One region of the Nocardioides sp. JQ2195 genome, then DNA from elsewhere that is predicted to be linked to it. Evidence: riboswitches for the same ligand, from Rfam matches in the RefSeq annotation. Region 1 holds a riboswitch; the other holds the start of a gene.
The links. Region 1 has a riboswitch for cobalamin ahead of ncot_RS14910 (VWA domain-containing protein). Riboswitches for the same ligand answer to the same signal wherever they lie in the genome.
Positions count from the first base shown of each region.

Region 2: another riboswitch for cobalamin. It lies ahead of ncot_RS10850 (SCO2322 family protein); the one in region 1 lies ahead of ncot_RS14910 (VWA domain-containing protein).

Region 1 covers NZ_CP050902.1:3,122,084-3,130,633, reverse strand. The annotation lists gene ncot_RS14920 (cobyrinate a,c-diamide synthase) at 1-1,694, opposite strand, end outside; gene cobO (cob(I)yrinic acid a,c-diamide adenosyltransferase) at 1,688-2,302, opposite strand; gene ncot_RS14910 (VWA domain-containing protein) at 2,302-4,377, opposite strand; cobalamin riboswitch at 4,459-4,619, opposite strand; gene ncot_RS14905 (ATP-binding cassette domain-containing protein) at 4,708-5,253, shown strand; gene cbiE (precorrin-6y C5,15-methyltransferase (decarboxylating) subunit CbiE) at 5,273-6,478, shown strand; gene cobM (precorrin-4 C(11)-methyltransferase) at 6,475-7,239, shown strand; gene ncot_RS14890 (precorrin-2 C(20)-methyltransferase) at 7,332-8,550, opposite strand, start outside.
Region 2 covers NZ_CP050902.1:2,287,654-2,296,203, forward strand. The annotation lists gene ncot_RS10825 (LLM class F420-dependent oxidoreductase) at 1-177, opposite strand, end outside; gene ncot_RS19690 (dihydrofolate reductase) at 314-1,216, opposite strand; gene ncot_RS10835 (thymidylate synthase) at 1,262-2,077, opposite strand; gene ncot_RS10840 (acyl-CoA thioester hydrolase/BAAT C-terminal domain-containing protein) at 2,112-2,876, shown strand; gene ncot_RS10845 (hypothetical protein) at 3,020-3,280, opposite strand; cobalamin riboswitch at 3,335-3,456, shown strand; gene ncot_RS10850 (SCO2322 family protein) at 3,543-4,277, shown strand; gene ncot_RS10855 (energy-coupling factor transporter transmembrane component T) at 4,280-5,404, shown strand; gene ncot_RS10860 (ABC transporter ATP-binding protein) at 5,401-6,999, shown strand; gene ncot_RS10865 (ECF transporter S component) at 6,992-7,792, shown strand; gene ncot_RS19695 (bifunctional adenosylcobinamide kinase/adenosylcobinamide-phosphate guanylyltransferase) at 7,789-8,550, shown strand, end outside.

The sequences.
Region 1 (8,550 bases):
ACGGCATCGAGGCTTGCCACCAGCTGATCGTGCAACCACGCCGGCCGCGGCCCGTCATGGACGTTGACGGCGAGGTCGACCATGCCCTCGTCAGCCTCGACGTCCCCGTGGTGCCGCAACGGATCCGATGGAGCGGAGGTTTCGAGACGGGCTCGTTCCTCGCCCTCCTCAACCACCGCCTCGCGGGTCGCACCCACCGTCAGTGTTGACGGTGGTTGCGGAGCGAGCCCCGGCGAGGGGCTCGAAACCACGCTCGCGTCGTAGGCGAACACCGCCTCCGCGAACCGTCGGGCCAGCTGCGGGTGACCGGCCCAGTGGGTGTGCAGGTAGGACGCGTGCACCGTGTCGGAGGCGAAGCCGATGGGGCTGCCGGCGACGGTCCACGCGGGCACGTCGGAGGAGGCCGGCGCCACGGTGGTGCGGTGGAACTCGTGTCCGGTGACGACCTCGCCCGGCCTGCCGAGCAGGGTCGAGCCCGTGGACTCGGCGTGACGGTAGGACAACGTCAACCTCGGCGTCATGCGCGCCTCGGCTGCCAAGGCTCCGACCATGGCCGCGTTGTCGACGGAACGGCACAGGTAGAGGAGTCCGGCGCACTCGGCGACGGTCGGCACGCCGGCGTCGATGGCCGCCGCGAGAGCCCGGCGCAGTGGTTCGTTGGAGGAGAGACCCGCGGCATGCACCTCGGGGAAGCCCCCGCCGAGGTAGATGCCTGCCGTTCCCGGGGGGAGCGCGGTGTCGTGAAGAGGGTCGAAGGCGACCACCTCGCAACCGGCGGCGCGCAGCAGCTCCTCGGTCTCCGCGTAGCGGAACGTGAAGGCACGCCCACCGGCCATCGCGACCACCGGAGCAACACCCGGTGGTCGAGCAGCGGCGGAGGAGTGGTCAGTCACGACCACGCTGGCGTCCGGTGGTCGAGCAACGGACACCAGCGAGCGTTCGTCCAGGCCGGGGTCCGGGAGCACGCCCTGCATCACCGTCACCGGGTCCCACGGCTCGGCCGCCAGGTCCGGGGCACGTGAGGCGAGCTCGAGGACGGCGTCCAGGTCGATCCGCTCGGTGATCCGCTCGGTCAACCGGTCCAGCGTCGCCGCGGCTTCGTCGCGCTCGTCAGCGGGCACGAGCCCGAGGTGGCGCGAGGGGGCCACGATCCCGTCGTCACGGTGCAGTACGCCGAGCACCGGCAGGTGGATCGACCGGCGTACCTCGTCAGCGTGCCGCACCGATCCGGCCTTGTTCAGGATCACCCCGGCGATCTCGACCGAGGGGTCGAACGATGCCATGCCGTGGACGACGGCTCCGACGGAACGTGACGCGTGCGAGACGTCGACGACGAGCACGATCGGGGAACGGGTCACCGCGGCCACGTGGGCAGTGGAGGCGAATCCGTCGCCGCCGATCTGTCCGTCGTACAGGCCCATTACGCCTTCGACGACCGCCAGGTCAGCGCCGGCAGCACCGTGCAGCAGCAGGGGGACCAGCAGGTCCTCACCGACCAGGTGCGGGTCGAGGTTGCGTCCCGGCCGGCCGGTGGCCAGCGCGTGGTAGCCGGGGTCGATGTAGTCAGGTCCCACCTTGTGCCCGCTGACCGCCGACCCGCGACGCGAGAGCGCCGACATCAACCCGGTGGCGATGGTGGTCTTGCCGTGCCCGGACGCGGGAGCCGCGATCACCAGGCGCGGAAGGCTCACCATTCGATGCCCCGCTGGCCCTTCTGGCCGCGGTCCATCTGGTGCTTGACCTTGGTCATCTCGGTGACCAGGTCGGCAGCCTCGACCAGCTTCGGGTTCGCGCGGCGTCCGGTGACCACGACGTACTGTCGGCCCGGGCGGTCGCGGAGCGTCGAGACCACGTCGTCGACGTCGACCCAGCCCCACTCCATCGGGTAGGTGAACTCGTCGAGCACGTAGAGGTCGTGGCGTTCCTCGGCGATCCGGCGCTTGACCTCGGCCCAGCCCTCGGCAGCGTCGCGGGCGTGGTCCTCGGCGGTGCCCTCCTTGCGCGACCACGACCAGCCGGAGCCCATCTTGTGCCACTCGACCGGCCCGCCCTCGCCGGTCTCCTCGTGCAGCCGGCCGAGGCGCTCGAGCACGGTCTGCTCGCCGATGCGCCACTTGGCCGACTTCACGAACTGGAAGACACCGATGTTCCACCCCTGGTTCCACGAACGGATCGCCAGCCCGAAGGCGGCGGTCGACTTGCCCTTCCCGTCGCCGGTGTTGACCATCAGCAGCGGTTGGTTGCGACGCTGTGCGGTGGTCAGCCCGTCGTCGGGAACGTTCGGCGCAACACCCTTCGGCATCAGGCCGCTCCTTCGTCCTGGCCCGCGAGGGATCCGCGCACCACGGTGGTCAGGGCGCTGGCGCTGACCTCCCCGAGAGGGACGTACTCGGCTCGCAGCTCACCGGCCAACGTGTCCGCCAATCCCATCCGGAAGCGGCCGACCTCGCAGTCGATCACGAGCGACGAGATGCCCTGGCCAGCGACGTACGCCGCGACCCGGCGCGAGCGGGGTACTGCCTCGGGTCCGTACGTCGCCCGCCCGTCCGTCACTGTCACCAGCAACGGACGTCGTCGCGGGTCGCGGATCCTCTCCAGCCGCAGCACCTCGGCGGCCTTCAGCAGTCCCTCCGCCAGCGGGGTGCGACCGCCGGACGGAAGCTCCTCGAGTCGGCTGGCCGCGATGTCGACCGAGTGGGTCGGCGGCAGCACGAGGCTGGCCTCACCGCCCCGGAAGGTGACCAGGCCGACCTTGTCGCGACGCTGGTAGGCGTCGAGCAGCAACGAGAGGATCGCGGTCTTCACCTGCTCCATCCGCCTCTTCGCGGCCATCGAGCCGGAGGCATCGACGCAGAAGAGGATCAGGTTCGACTCGTGGCCCTCCTTGGTGGCGACCCGGAGGTCGTCACCACGGAACCGCATCGGGCCAGCGGTCCGACCGCGTCCGAACTGGTGGGGAGCCGCGGCGCGGATGGTCTCGGTGAGGTGGATCGATCCGCCCACTCCACCTGCGGGTCGACGTGCACCGATGCGACGCCCGGAGTCGGTGATCGCCCGGCTGCGGCGCCCGTTCTCACCCGCCCCGGTGCCGGACACGGTGAACAGCTTCGGTCGGTAGGGCTGGCTCGCCCGGGCCACCTGCGTGCTGCCGACCCCCGCCTCGCTGGCGTCATACGAACTGGTCGTCCCGGGGCCCGATTCGAATGACGTTGCGGATGAGGTTGCGGAGTCGACGCTCGGGACGTCATCCGTTGCGGTCGTCGGAGGCGCCGAATCGGATGACGTTGCGTCGGGAGAGTCGGAGGGGGAGGTGTCGGGGGAGGTGTCGGGGGAGCCGCCACCATCCGGCCCACCACCGGGCCCACCACCGGGCCCACCACCGGGCCCACCCGCCGGCGGCTCGGGAGGGAGGTCATCGTCACCGAGGAGCTGGTCGAGCAGGTCCTCGTCGATGCCGGGCGCGTCGAACGGGTTGCGCCGGCGTCGGTGGGGGAGCGACAGGCGGGCCGCAGCGCGGATGTCCTCGCGACTGACCGTCGTACGCCCGTGCCACGCAGCGTGCGCGACCGCGGCCCGCGCGGTGACGATGTCGGCGCGCATTCCGTCGACGTCGAAGGCGGCGCAGACCTCGGCGATCGTGAGGAGTGCCGCGTCGCCGAGCACGACCTGGTCGACGAGCTTCTGGGCGGCCAGGATCCGGTCGGTCAGCGCGCGCTCGTCCTCGGCGTACGACGCAGCGAACCCGGCGGGATCGGTCTCGAAGGCGATCCGCCGGCGGACCACGTCGACCCGCAGCGCCGGGTCACGCGGAGCGGCCACCTCGACGGTGAGCCCGAAGCGGTCCAGCAGCTGCGGCCGCAGCTCGCCCTCCTCGGGGTTCATCGTGCCGACCAGCACGAAGCGGGCGGCGTGCTCGACCGAGACCCCGTCGCGCTCGACGGTGGAGCGACCCATCGCGGCGGCATCGAGGAGGAGGTCGACGAGGTGGTCGTGCAGCAGGTTGACCTCGTCGACGTAGAGGATGCCGCGGTGGGCCCGGGCCAGCAGCCCGGGCTCGTACTCGGCGACGCCGGACGAGAGGGCCTTCTCGAGGTGGAGCGATCCGAGCACCCGGTCCTCGGTGGCACCGACCGGCAGCTCGACCAGGCGCACCGGCCTGGTCTCGGTGTCGGCATCAGCCGGGAACGGGCCGTCCGGGGAGGCGGGACTCGCCTCGCGAGGGTCGCTGGAGAACCGGTCGCCGGCGATCACCTCGATCGGCGGCAGCACGGACGCGAGCGCGCGCACCATGGTGGACTTCGCGGTGCCCTTCTCGCCACGCACGAGCACGCCGCCAACCGACGGAGAGATCGTGGTGAGGACCAGGGCCAGGGCCATGTCATCGGATCCGACGACGGCACTGAAGGGAAATAGGTGTGAAGAAGGTGGCATTGGGGGCTCCCGCTCTCATTCGCCAACTGACTGGTGGCGGCGCGAGGCCGGTCTTCGGACTTCCCAGGTCGTGTTGCCTGAGTCACCGCAGCGGGCCCTGTGCCGGATTCTCACCGGCTTCCCAGATTCTCCCCTCCGCAGCCGTCCGGGGACGGCGGCTTCGGGACACCTCGTGCCTTCGGCGTCACCGTAGCCGGTCGGGCGCCGGGGTCGTCCACGAGGCCACCAGTCGAGCAGTGAGACAGGACGTCCGGAGGACCGCGTCGGATTCTCGTGGTGAGTGCAGCTGACAACGCCCTGGAGCTTCGCGACGTCGCCTTCGTCCGGGGCGGGCGCACGTTGCTCGAGGACATCTCGCTGACCGTGCGCCGCGGCGAGCACTGGGCGCTGATCGGCCCGAACGGCGCGGGAAAGACCACCCTGCTCAACCTCTTCGGTGCGCTGTCGTTCCCGACCCGCGGGGAGGTGCACGTGCTCGGGCACAAGCTCGGGCGGGTCGACCTGCGGGAGTTGCGCCGCTCGATCGGCCACGTGAACCCGCGCCACCAGATCGGGTCGAACCTCTCGGTGGAGGAGGTCGTGCTCACCGGGGAGACGGGCACCAACGAGATGGTGCCGCGGTGGCAACCGTCGCCCGAGACCCGTGACCGTGCTCGCCTGTTGATCAAGACGCTGGGCACCGACACGGACGAACCGCACGGGCACACGATGTCGCAGGGGGAGCGGGGGCGTGCGCTGACCTCCGACCTCGTCACGGAGACCTTCGACCATCCGATCGAGGTGGGTCGTCGCCGCGGACGCTGGTTCGCGATGACCCACTGACCCACTAGTGTCTGGCCTCATGTCATCTGCCGTCACCGTCATCGGGATCGGCGCCGACGGCTGGCCGGGCCTCCCCGCCGCCCAGCGGGAACGCGTCCTGCGCGCCGAGGTGGTCCTCGGTGGGGACCGCCACCTGGCCATGCTGCCGGACGCACCCGGCCAGGTCCGCGAGTCGTGGCCGTCACCGTTGCGCGACGGTCTGCCGGCACTGCTGTGGAAGCACGACGGCAAGCGCGTGGTCGCCCTGGCCTCGGGCGACCCGTTCGTCTCCGGCATCGGGGGCACGCTGGTCGAGCTGCTCGGCCGCGGCGCCGTGGCCGTCGAACCAGCGGTCTCGTCGGTCGCGCTGGCCCGCGCCCGGATGGGGTGGGACGCCGAGATGGTCGAGGTGGTCAGCCTGGTCGGACGCGACGTGCACGCGGTGCTCCGCGCACTCGCCCCCGGGCACCGCCTCGTCGTGCTCTCCTCCGATGCCCGTACGCCGGCAGCGGTCGCCGCCCTGCTCGACCGCGTGGGCTACGGCGCGTCGACGATGACGGTCCTTGGGGACCTCGGCTCCCGCGACGAGACGCGCATGGTGTCGACGGCCGCCGCGTGGGACCTGGCAGCGCCCCAGCTCAACGTGATCGCTCTCGCCCTGGTCGGGCCGGTGATCGGCGGCTGGGCGGCCGGTCTTCCGGACGACGCCTTCGAGCACGACGGTCAGCTCACCAAGCGCGACCTGCGTGCCTCGGCACTGGCCCGGCTCGCTCCGACCCCCGCGGCGTTGCTGTGGGACGTCGGCGCCGGTGCCGGCTCGGTGGGCATCGAGTGGATGCGGGCACATCCGACCTGTCGCACCATCGCCGTCGAGAGCAACCCGGAGCGTGCCGCTCGGATCACGCGCAACGCGCAAGCACTCGGCGTACCCGCGTTGGAGGTCGTCGAAGGCCGTGCTCCGGAGGCACTTGACGCTCTGGCGAGGCCCGACGCGATCTTCGTCGGAGGTGGTGCCACAGCGCCGTCGATGGTGGAGAATTGCCTTGCTGCACTGGGACCTGGCGGTCGGCTCGTGGTGCACGGGGTCACCGTCGAGACCGAGGCCGTCCTTGCCGCAGCGCACCGGGAGCACGGTGGTGAGCTCACCCGTCACCAGGTCGAGACGGCCGCCCCGATCGGCACCTTCACCGGCTGGACACCGGCCCGCACCGTCACCCAGTGGGCGCACACCAAGGAGTCGTCATGACCGTTCACTTCGTCGGTGCCGGGCCCGGAGCGGCCGACCTGATCACGTTGCGTGCCGCCACGCTGCTGTCCCAGGCAGACGTGGTGCTCTATCCGGGCACCTACCTCGACGACGAGGTGCTGTCGCACTGCCGGCCCGACGCCGTTCGGGTGGACACCCAGGACCTCGACCTCGACCAGATGATCGCGATCATGGCCGATGCCCACCGCGGCGGCCAGGACGTCGTCCGCCTCACCTCGGGGGACCCGTCGGTCTACTCCGCGCTGGCCGAGCAGACCCGACGTCTCGATGCGGCAGGGGTGCCGTGGGACGTCACACCCGGCATCCCGGCGTACGCCGCCGCGGCGGCCAGGTTGGGACGCGAGCTGACCGTGCCGAAGCTGGCGCAGTCGGTGGTGCTGACCCGCGCACAGGCCCGGTCCACCGCGATGCCATCGGGGGAGAAGCTGGCGAGCTTCGCCGCCACCGGAGCCACGCTCGTGCTGCACCTGGCGATCACGCGCACCCGGGAGCTGGTCGAGGAGCTCGCGCTCCACTACGGACCGACCTGCCCGGTCGCGGTGATCTCGCGGGTCAGCCAACCGCAGGAGCTGGTGCTGCGCGGCACGCTGGGCGACATCGCCGACCAGGTCGAGGCGGCGGACCTTCGCCAGGCAGCGCTGATCATGGTCGGTCCCGCGATCGACCCGTCGCTCGTGTCGCAGGAGCTGGCGGAGTCCTACCTCTACGACCCGGCTCGGGACCGCTCCGTCAAGCGCTGACCCGTCGCCCTTCCTGTCGAGCGATCGCCAGTCCGGGGCGGCAGGCTGAGCTCACGACAGGTCGGTCAGAACTCAGACAGGTCGGGCAGAACTCACGACGGGTCGACGAAGCGCGGGGTCCAGACCCGACCGGCCGGCGTACGACGGGTGCTCGAGGCGCCGATGAGCAGCAGGCACTTCATGTCGATCGTGCCCGTGTCGAGCTCGCCCAGGGTCGTCAAGGTGAGTGACTCCTCGGCGCGGCCGATGTCGCGGCCGATGACGACGACGGTGTCGGGGGCGCGCTCGTCGAGCAGCACCTTGTGGGCCAGCGCGACCTGGTCGACCCTCGAGCGTGAAGCAGGGTTGTAGATCCCCAGCACCAGGTCAGCCCGGGAGACTGCTCGCAGCCGGTCCTCGATCACCGACCAGGGCTTGAGCCGGTCGCTCAGGCTCATCACAGCGAAGTCAGCACCGATCGGGGCGCCGGCGCGTGCCGCCACGGCCTGGATCGCGCTGATCCCGGGCAGGACCCGGACGGGCACGTCGGCGTACGCCGGTTCCTCGGCCGCCTCGAACACCGCCGACGCCATCCCGAAGACACCGGCGTCACCGCCGGAGACGACGGCGACGCGCTGACCCTGCTTGGCCAGGTCGAGAGCGAGCCTGGCCCGGTCGACCTCGACGGTGTTGCCGGAGGCGTGCCGGGTCAGGCCGGCTCGTTGGGGCACACGATTGACGTAGGGCCCATAGCCGACCACATGGTCGACCCCGGCGAGGGCCTGCGTGGCCTCGGGAGTGAGCCAGCAGTCGGGGCCGGGTCCCAGCCCGACGACCAGGAGCTCTTCGGCCCGCGGAGTGGTCTCGAGGGGGGCTCTGGTTTCGAGGCGGGCTCTGGTTTCGAGACGGGCTCTGGTTTCGAGACGGGCTCTGGTTTCGAGACGGGCTCTGGTTTCGAGACGGGCTCGTTCCTCGCCCTCCTCAACCACCGCCTCGGCCGGATCGATCACCGTATCGGCCGGATCGACCACCGCCTCGGCCGGATCGACCACGGCCTCGGTCGGCTTGACCACCGGAGTGCTGCTCGTCGCTCGCCGGCCACCGGGGTCGTCGGCGAGCGAGTCGCCGGGCACCACGATCAGCGAGAAGTAGGGGACCGACGACGGATCCACCTCGGTCACCTTCATCCAGCGCTCGGCGGGCATCGAGGCGCGCTCGATGTACCACGCGTGCTCGAGCCGACCGGCCTGTGCGAGCGCCTCGACCACCCCGGGGAAACGGCGTCCCAGCTTCATGATGATCGCGCCGTCGGTGTCGGCCAGGCGCCGGGCC
Region 2 (8,550 bases), 830 kb from region 1:
TCCGGCCAGAGTCGTCCAGGCGTCCGTCGACCCGGGCAGCCCCTCGGTGCCCATGCCGAGGTAGTGGTCGGAGCGGAAGAAGGCCCCGAAGCCGAGTTCCTCGGCGGCCAGGGCGACCTTCAGGAGGTCGTCGTAGGTCGCGCCCTGTTGGGGTTCGGTGAAGACACGGAGTTCCATGACGCCCAGCCTGCCACGCCCGTGCACACGCCCGGGTGTCCTGCTGGGTGCGCGACAGCGGAGGATTTCACGCGCATGCTGCGTGGGATCCTCCACTGTCGCGAGCGTGTGACCCCGGAGCACGCCTCCGTCGACCTCAGTCCGGGAAGCGCTTCCTCAGGATGGGCAGCACGTGGTGCTCCAGCAGCGGTGCGAGGTCGGCGTGGGCCTCGTCGAGTCCCATCCAGCGCATCTCGTCGATCTCGCCGTCGATGCTCGGCTCGCCCTCGGGGCTGGCGAGGAATGCCTCGGAGCGCAGCAGGTGTCCGGGCTCGTTGGCGGCCAGCGAGACGAAGCTGCCGAGCGGCTCGAGGTCGGTCGGGCTCAGGCCCACCTCTTCCTCGGCCTCACGCCGGGCCGCATCGGCGGGCGCCTCACCCGGCTCGAACTTCCCGCCGACCAGCATGAACCTGCCGGTGCCGCGCTTGCGGACGGTGAGCACCTGTCGATCGCGGACGAACGCGACTGCGGCCACCACGATCGTCGGCGGCGCAGCCGTGCGCTCCCACCAGACCCAGTCGAGCCCGGGGCCCGCGGCGCGACCGGTCTCGCGCCACTCGTCCGGGCTGAACTCGGGATACCGGGCGTCACCCTGCGGCTCGAGGTCGATCTCGGTGAGGACCTGGTGGGTGGCGAACGGCATCGCCTGCTCATAGACCTGCGTGCCGCCCGCGATGACGGTGTCTCCCGGCTGGGTCGCGGCGAGGTCGAGCGCCTCGTTAATGCTGTGCGCGACCAGCACCTTGTCGGCGTACTCCCCCGCGCTCCAGTCGCGCTGGCGGGTGACCACGATCGTCGTACGCCCGGGCAGCGGGCGCCCGATCGAGTCGTAGGTCGCCCGGCCCATCACCAGGGTGTGGCCGAGGGTGACCTTCTTGAAGTGCGCGAAGTCCTCGGAGATGTGCCACGGGATCTCACCACCGTCGCCGATCACCCGGTTCCGGGCGTACGCCGCCACCATGACGACCCGCGGGGCGTCAGGAATCGTCGGTTCGGGCATCAAGAATCCACCGTTCGGGCATCAAGAATCCACCGTTCGCGCATCTCAGACGGCGATCGGGGCCTTGATCCCGGGGTGGGGGTGGTAGCCCTCGAGGGTGATGTGGTCGAGGTCGAAGCCGTCGATCTCGGTGACCGACGGGTCGAGCGTCAACGTCGGCAGCGGACGCGGCTCGCGGGTCAGCTGGAGCCTCGCCTGCTCGAGGTGGTTGGAGTAGAGGTGCGCATCGCCGAAGGTGTGCACGAAGTCACCGACCTCGAGCCCGGTGACCTGGGCGACCATGTGGGTGAGCAGCGCGTAGGAGGCGATGTTGAACGGCACTCCGAGGAACACGTCGGCGCTGCGTTGGTAGAGCTGGCAGGACAAGCGGCCCCGAACGCTGTCTCCTTGGGGCGGCGCGACGTAGAACTGGAACATCGTGTGGCACGGCGCCAGCGCCATCTGCGGGATGTCGGCGACGTTCCACGCGGAGACGATGTGGCGCCGCGAGTCGGGGTCGCGGCGGATCTGCTCGATGACCTGCTTGACCTGGTCGACGTGGCTGCCGTCCGGAGCCGGCCAGGAGCGCCACTGGTAGCCGTAGACCGGTCCGAGGTCGCCGTTCTCGTCGGCCCACTCGTCCCAGATCGAGACGCCGCGGTCCTGGAGCCACTTCACGTTGGTGTCACCGCGCAGGAACCACAGCAGCTCGGCGAACACCGAGCGGGTGTGCACCTTCTTGGTGGTGACGAGCGGGAAACCGGCCGACAGGTCGAACCGCATCTGGTGGCCGAACACGCTGCGGGTGCCGGTGCCGGTGCGGTCCCCCTTGTCGGCGCCGTCGTCGAGGACACGCTGGAGGAGGTCGAGGTAGGGCTGCACGACAGCAGCCTACGACGCGTGGTTCCATGAAGGTGTGACCCACTCCGAGCTTGGTCTGATGGTCCTCTCCGGTTCGTCCGGTCGTCTCGAGACACAGCGCTGCGAGATGTTGCGCACGCACGGCATCGACGCCGTCCCGGTGCAGTGGTTCGGCGGCACCGGGCAGCCGAGGACCCCGCGGCGGGTTCCGCTGGAGTCGCTGCTGCCCCACCTCGAGCAGCTCGACCGGCGATGCCGTCGCGTGGGCATCCTCGGTGTCTCCTTCGGGGCGGAAGCAGCCCTGCTGCTGGCGGCGCGTGACGTCCGGGTCTCCGCGGTGATCGCCCTGTCGCCGACCTCGGTGGTGTGGGAATGCCCGGACCTCGAGGACGGCCGTCCGGTGCACGACGCGAAGTGGACCTGGCGCGGTGAGCCGATCGCCGGCGTTCCGTACGTCGACCAGACCGGGCACGCGCTGGCGGACGCGCGCGAGGTGCACGAGAAGAGCGTGGCCGCCCTCAACGGCAACCGGGTCGACTACGACATCCCGGTGGAACGCATCGACGCCTCCGTCATCGTGAGCGCCGGCGGCGACGACCGGGTGTGGCAGTCCGCGGCGTTCTGCGAGGACATCGTCGCCCGTCGCACCCACCACGGACAGGACACCACCCACCTCGTCGAGGCCGGGGCCGGGCACCGCGTGCTGCTCCCCGGGGAGCAGGCGCCTCCCCCGCGCACGGACCTTCCCGCGGGCGGCGACCCTGAGGCCGACCGGGCGCTCGGTGAGAAGGTGCTGGCCGCGATCCTGGAGCTGGGCTGAGCCGTCCGCTCCGCCTGCTGCGCTCCACGTCGCCTTCGTCTGCGCCGACGAGCAGTCGATCGGCGTCATCACCGGCCGATCAGATCGAAGGGCCCTGGCAACTCATGGTGCAGGCTCAGGCGTGCAGGCTCAAGCGTGCAGGCTCAGGCGTGCAGGCTCATCGGACCGTAGACCTCGCGGTCGGCCTCGAAGAGCGTCACCGCGTCGACACCCTGCTCGGCCAGGTCGGCGTAGAACTCGCCCACCCACGACTCGGCGTCCGCCTGGCTGACGAACGTCTCGTCGGCCAGGTCGCCGGTGATCTCCACCACGGCACCCGAGGCGTCCTCGAGGCGCCAGGTCCACGGACGCGGCGGTTCCGGGCTGGGTTTGAAGGTGGTCGGCTCTGGGGGGACGTTGGCCATGGCGTGAGACTAGCGCGCCCGCCTTTGACGAACGGGAGGCACGGTGGCACATTTCGGACTGGTACGTCGTCTCGTGGCGTCGTGCTGCACGTCCCGCTCTGGGGAAGCCGGTGAGATTCCGGCGCTGACCCGCAGCCGTCAAGCCGGAACACCGGACGGGATGTTGGCTCCAAACCGCCGAGGTCTGCGGAACGGGAGCCGGGCGCTCCTCCGGTCCGGTTCACGACCCCGCGTGCCGAACCCAAGAGAAGGTCACCACCCAATGCGTTCGCTGCGCACCACCATCGCCACCGCCCTGTCCCTGGCCCTGGCCGGACTGGTCATCGCCCTGACCCCGTCCACCGCCCACGCCGACGACGTCTACCGCTACTGGGCCTACTTCAGCGTGAGCAACGACAAGTTCGTCGCCCAGGCGGTCGGTCCGTCGTCGTCGAAGCCGAAGGACGGCACCGTCGAGGGCTACCGCTATGCGGCCCCCGCCGACTTCAACAACCCCAACGTCCCCCGTGCCGACCTCAGCAAGGTCACCTTCGAGTCGGTGTGCGGCGACAAGGAGGCCGAGTCCGACCAGAAGCGGGTGGCCGTCCTCATTGACTACGGCGTGGAGGCCGACGCCGCGAAGGGCGCCGAGATCCCCGAACCCGAGGCGTTGTGTGCCGTGGTCCCGACGAAGGCCACCGGGCTGCAGACGTTGCAGGCCGTCGCGCCCGACCTGCGCACGGAGAAGTCCTCCTACGGCCCGAGCCTGTGCGGCATCAGCGGCTACCCCGCCACCGGTTGCTCCAGCGACACCGCCGAGAAGGGCACCCCTGCCGAGGAGGGAACCGTCGAGTTCCAGACCGCCGCGGCGGGTGACGCCTCCGGCTCCGACGTCTCCGGGGCCGACTCCGAGTCCGACGACGACAACCTTCCCGTCCTCCTGGGCGTCGGCGGCGTCATCGTGGTGCTCCTCGCCGGCGGTCTCGTCCTGGCCCGCCGCAACCGCTCAGCAGCCTGATCATGCGCCCACACCACCTGATCACCCACCCGCGTGCACTGCACCCGGGTGCCTGGTGGCTGTGGGCGATCGGCCTGGCCGCCGCGGCGAGCCGCACGATGAACCCCGTCCCGCTGCTGTTGATCATCGCGGTGAGCTGGTTCGTCGTGTCGGCTCGTCGTGGCGACACCCCGTGGGCGTCGTCGTACGCCCTGTTCTTCAAGCTGGCGCTCTTCGTGATCGCCGTCCACCTGGTCTTCCAGACCCTGCTCTCGGGCAACGCCCAGGGCCTGACCGTCCTGTTCACGCTGCCGCAGCTTCCCCTGCCCGAGTCGACCGGGCTGCAGATCGGCGGCGAGGTGACCCTCGAGGCCCTGTTGTCGGCGCTGTACGTCGCGCTGCAGCTGGCCGCGATCTTCTGCTGCATCGGGGCAGCGAACGCCCTGGGCAGCGCCCGCCAGCTCCTGCGCTACGTGCCGGCGGCGTTGTACGAGATCGGTGTCGCCTGCATCATCGCGCTCACCTTCGCGCCCCAGTTGGCCACCGACGCCCGTCGGGTCCGCGACGCGGCCAGGCTGCGCGGCGGCAACACCGGGCGGATCCGTCGCTTCGGTCGGCTGGCGATGCCGATGCTCGAGGGCGCCCTGGAGCGGTCGGTGGACCTGGCCGCCGCGATGGACTCGCGTGGCTACGGACGGACGACGGTCTCCGACCCGCGCTCGCGCCGGATCACCTCCGCCCTCGTGATCACCGGGATGCTCGGCGTCTGCCTCGGCGTCTACGGGATCCTCAGCGGCACAGCCTCCGACTGGATGGGCCTGCCGGCACTGCTTGTCGGCTGCGTCCTCGGCATCGCCGGGCTCGTGGTCGGCGGTCGTCGCACCGGGCGCACCCGCTACCGCCCGGACCCGGAGGCGGTCCCCGAGCTGCTCGTCGTCGCCAGTGGCCTCACCGCGGCCGTGCTGACGTTCTGGCAGATGCGGGTCGACCCGACGACCCTGGTGATGGGCTCCGTCGCGAAGGTCCCGCCCGTGCCGGTGCTGGCCTGCGTCGGCATCCTGGTCGGGGCGCTCCCGGCGTTCCTCGCCCCGCCGTTGCCCCGCCCGGCAGCCCAGGCGCAGCCCGACGAGCTCGAGGTGGCGGCATGATCCGCTTCGACCAGGTCTCCATCACCTACTCGGGCGCCGCCGCCCCCACGTTGAGCGACGTCGACCTGCACGTCCCCGAAGGCGAGATGGTGCTGGTGATGGGCCGCACGGGAAGCGGCAAGTCCACGCTCCTGCGTGCCGTCAACGGCCTCGTGCCGCACTTCTCCGGCGGCACCCTGCGCGGCCGGGTCACCGTCGACGGGCGCGACACCGCGACCCACCGGCCCCGCGACCTCGCCGACGTGGTCGGCTTCGTCGGACAGGACCCCCTGGCCGGCTTCGTCACCGACAACGTCGAGGACGAGCTCGCCTACGGCATGGAGTCCCTCGGTGTGTCGCCGTCCACCATGCGCAAGCGGGTCGAGGAGACCCTCGACCTGCTCGGTCTGGCCGACCTGCGCGGTCGTCCCCTGGCCCAGCTCTCCGGTGGCCAGCAGCAGCGCGTGGCCATCGGTGCCGTGCTGACCACGCACCCCAAGGTGCTCGTGCTCGACGAGCCGACCTCCGCGCTCGACCCGCTGGGCGCCGAGGACGTGCTGGCCACGCTGCAACGCCTGGTCCACGACCTCGGCATGACGGTGGTCCTGGCCGAGCACCGCCTCGAGCGCGTGGTGCAGTACGTCGACCGGATCATCCACGTGCCCGGCAACGGCGCCCACGTCGAGACGGGCGATCCCGCCACCGTCCTGGCCACCACACCGATCGCGCCTCCCGTCGTCCAGCTCGGGCGGGCGGCGGGCTGGTCCCCGTTGCCACTGACCGTGCGCAACGCCCGGCGCCGGTCGGTGGAGCTGCGCGCCCAGCTGGCCGACGTACCTCCCCCGGAGCACCGCGCGACCTCCCTGGGAGCTCCGGTCGGGTCGGTGAAGGACCTGGTCGCCGGCTATCCGCGACGACCCGTGATCAACGGCGTCACGCTCAGCGTGGCCGCCGGCGAGATCGTCGCCCTGATGGGCCGCAACGGCGCGGGCAAGTCGACCCTCCTGCGCACCTTCGTGGGACTGCACAGGGCCACCTCCGGCCGGGTGGAGGTCGGCGAGGTCGGGCTGGTCCCGCAGGTGCCGGCCGACCTGTTGTACGCCGCGAGCGTGGCCGACGAGTGCGCCACGGCCGACCGCGACGCGGGAGCCACGAAGGGTGCCACCCGGGAGCTGCTCGACCGACTGGCCCCCGGCATCCCCGGCGAGCAGCACCCACGCGACCTGTCGGAGGGCCAGAAGCTGTCGCTGGCCCTGGCGATCGTCCTGGTCTCCGAGCCGCGGTTGGTGCTCCTGGACGAGCCGACCCGTGGCCTCGACTACGTCGCCAAGCAGCAGCTGATCACGGTCCTGCACCAGCTCGCCGACGCCGGCCACGGCATCGTTTTCGCCACCCATGACGTGGAGCTGGTGGCCGAGGTGGCCTCGAGGGTCGTGGTCCTCGCCGACGGCGAGGTCGTCGCCGACGGTGCTGCCCCCGACGTGGTGGTCGCCTCCCCCGCCTTCGCCCCCCAGGTGGCGAAGGTGATGGCGCCGCAACCGTGGTTGACCGTGCACGACGTCGCCGCGGCCCTGGCCTCGACCGATCACTCGCTGGCCGGGAGCGCCCATGAGTGACGTCCACGCGATCCGGGTGCACGCCTCGGCCGGCTTCGCGCTGGTCCTGGCCAGCATCGTGACCCTGGGCGCCTTCGGCTGGCCGTTCGTCTTCGAGCCCGCCGGCGGCGTGGAGGCCTCCTCCCACGGCTCGGACGCCCCGTGGCTGTTCGCCCTGATCCTGCCGCTGCTCGCCGCGATCGTGCTCGCCGAGCTCAACGCCGGCGGCATCGACGCCAAGGCAATCGCACTCCTCGGCATGCTGTCGGCGATGGGAGGCGCACTGCGCGCGCTCTCCCCCGGCGTGGCCGGACTGGAACCCAGCTTCGCGCTGATCATGCTCGGCGGACGCGTGTTCGGTCGCGGGTTCGGCTTCGTGCAGGGGGCGCTCTCGCTCTTCATCGGCGCGCTGATCACCGGGGGCGTCGGACCGTGGCTGCCGTTCCAGATGATGGCCGCCGGCTGGGTCGGCTTCCTCGCCGGCTGCCTGCCGGTGCGTCCCGGCCGCCGTGAGGTGCTCCTGATGGCCGGGCTCGGCTTCTTCCTCGGCCTCCTCTACGGCGCACTGATGAACCTGTGGTTCTGGCCCTTCGGCCAGTACGGTCAGGGCATCAGCTTCGTGGAGGGAGCGTCGGTGGCCACCAACGCGACCAACTACGTGCGCTACTACCTGACCACCTCGGTGGTGTGGGACCTGGCTCGTGGCATCTTCACCTTCCTGTTGCTGCTGCTGGTCGGCGCTCCGTTGTTGCGCGCCTTCCGCCGCGTGGCACGACTGGCGAACTTCGACCCCCACGTGGAGTTCCTGCGATGAGCATCCGCGTGCTCGGCACCGGCGCGGCCGACGGTTGGCCGAACCCGTTCTGTGGCTGCGCCTCCTGCGCGGCCGCTCGCGCCTCGGGCCGGGTCCGCGCGCAGACGTGCGCGATGGTCGACAGCTTCCTGCTCGACTGCGGCCCGGAGACCCCCCGCACCGCCGAGCGATGTGGCGCGTCGTTGACGTCGGTCCGGCACGTGCTGCTCACGCACGACCACCCCGACCACACCGCGCCGGCCTTCCTGCTCTACCGCTCCTGGGTCACCTCGGCCGACGATCCGCTCGACGTGGTCGGTCCGGCCTCGGTGATCGACGGGGCCCGGCAGTGGCTGGCACCCGACACCCACGTGCGCTTCCACGTGGTCGCTCCCGGGGACTCACTCGTGCTCGCCGGCGGCGTGGTGCGCGTCCTCGCTGCCGCACACACCGACGATGCCGTGCTCTACGACGTGGCCGCCCCGAGCGGGCGGGTGCTCTATGCCACCGACACCGGTCCCCTGCCCGCCTCCACCGTCGCCGCGGCACGGGACGCGGCGTACGACGTGGTGCTGCTGGAGCAGACCTTCGGCGACCTCGTCAGCCACGGCACCTCCCATCTCGATCTCCCTGCCTTCGCCGACCAGGTACGCCGGCTCCGCGGTGTCGGTGCGATCACCGACGCGACCGACCTGGTCGCCGTACACCTCTCGCACCACAACCCGCCGGCACCCGAGCTCGCGCGCCGCCTGGCGGCGTACGGCGCCCGGATCGTCGAC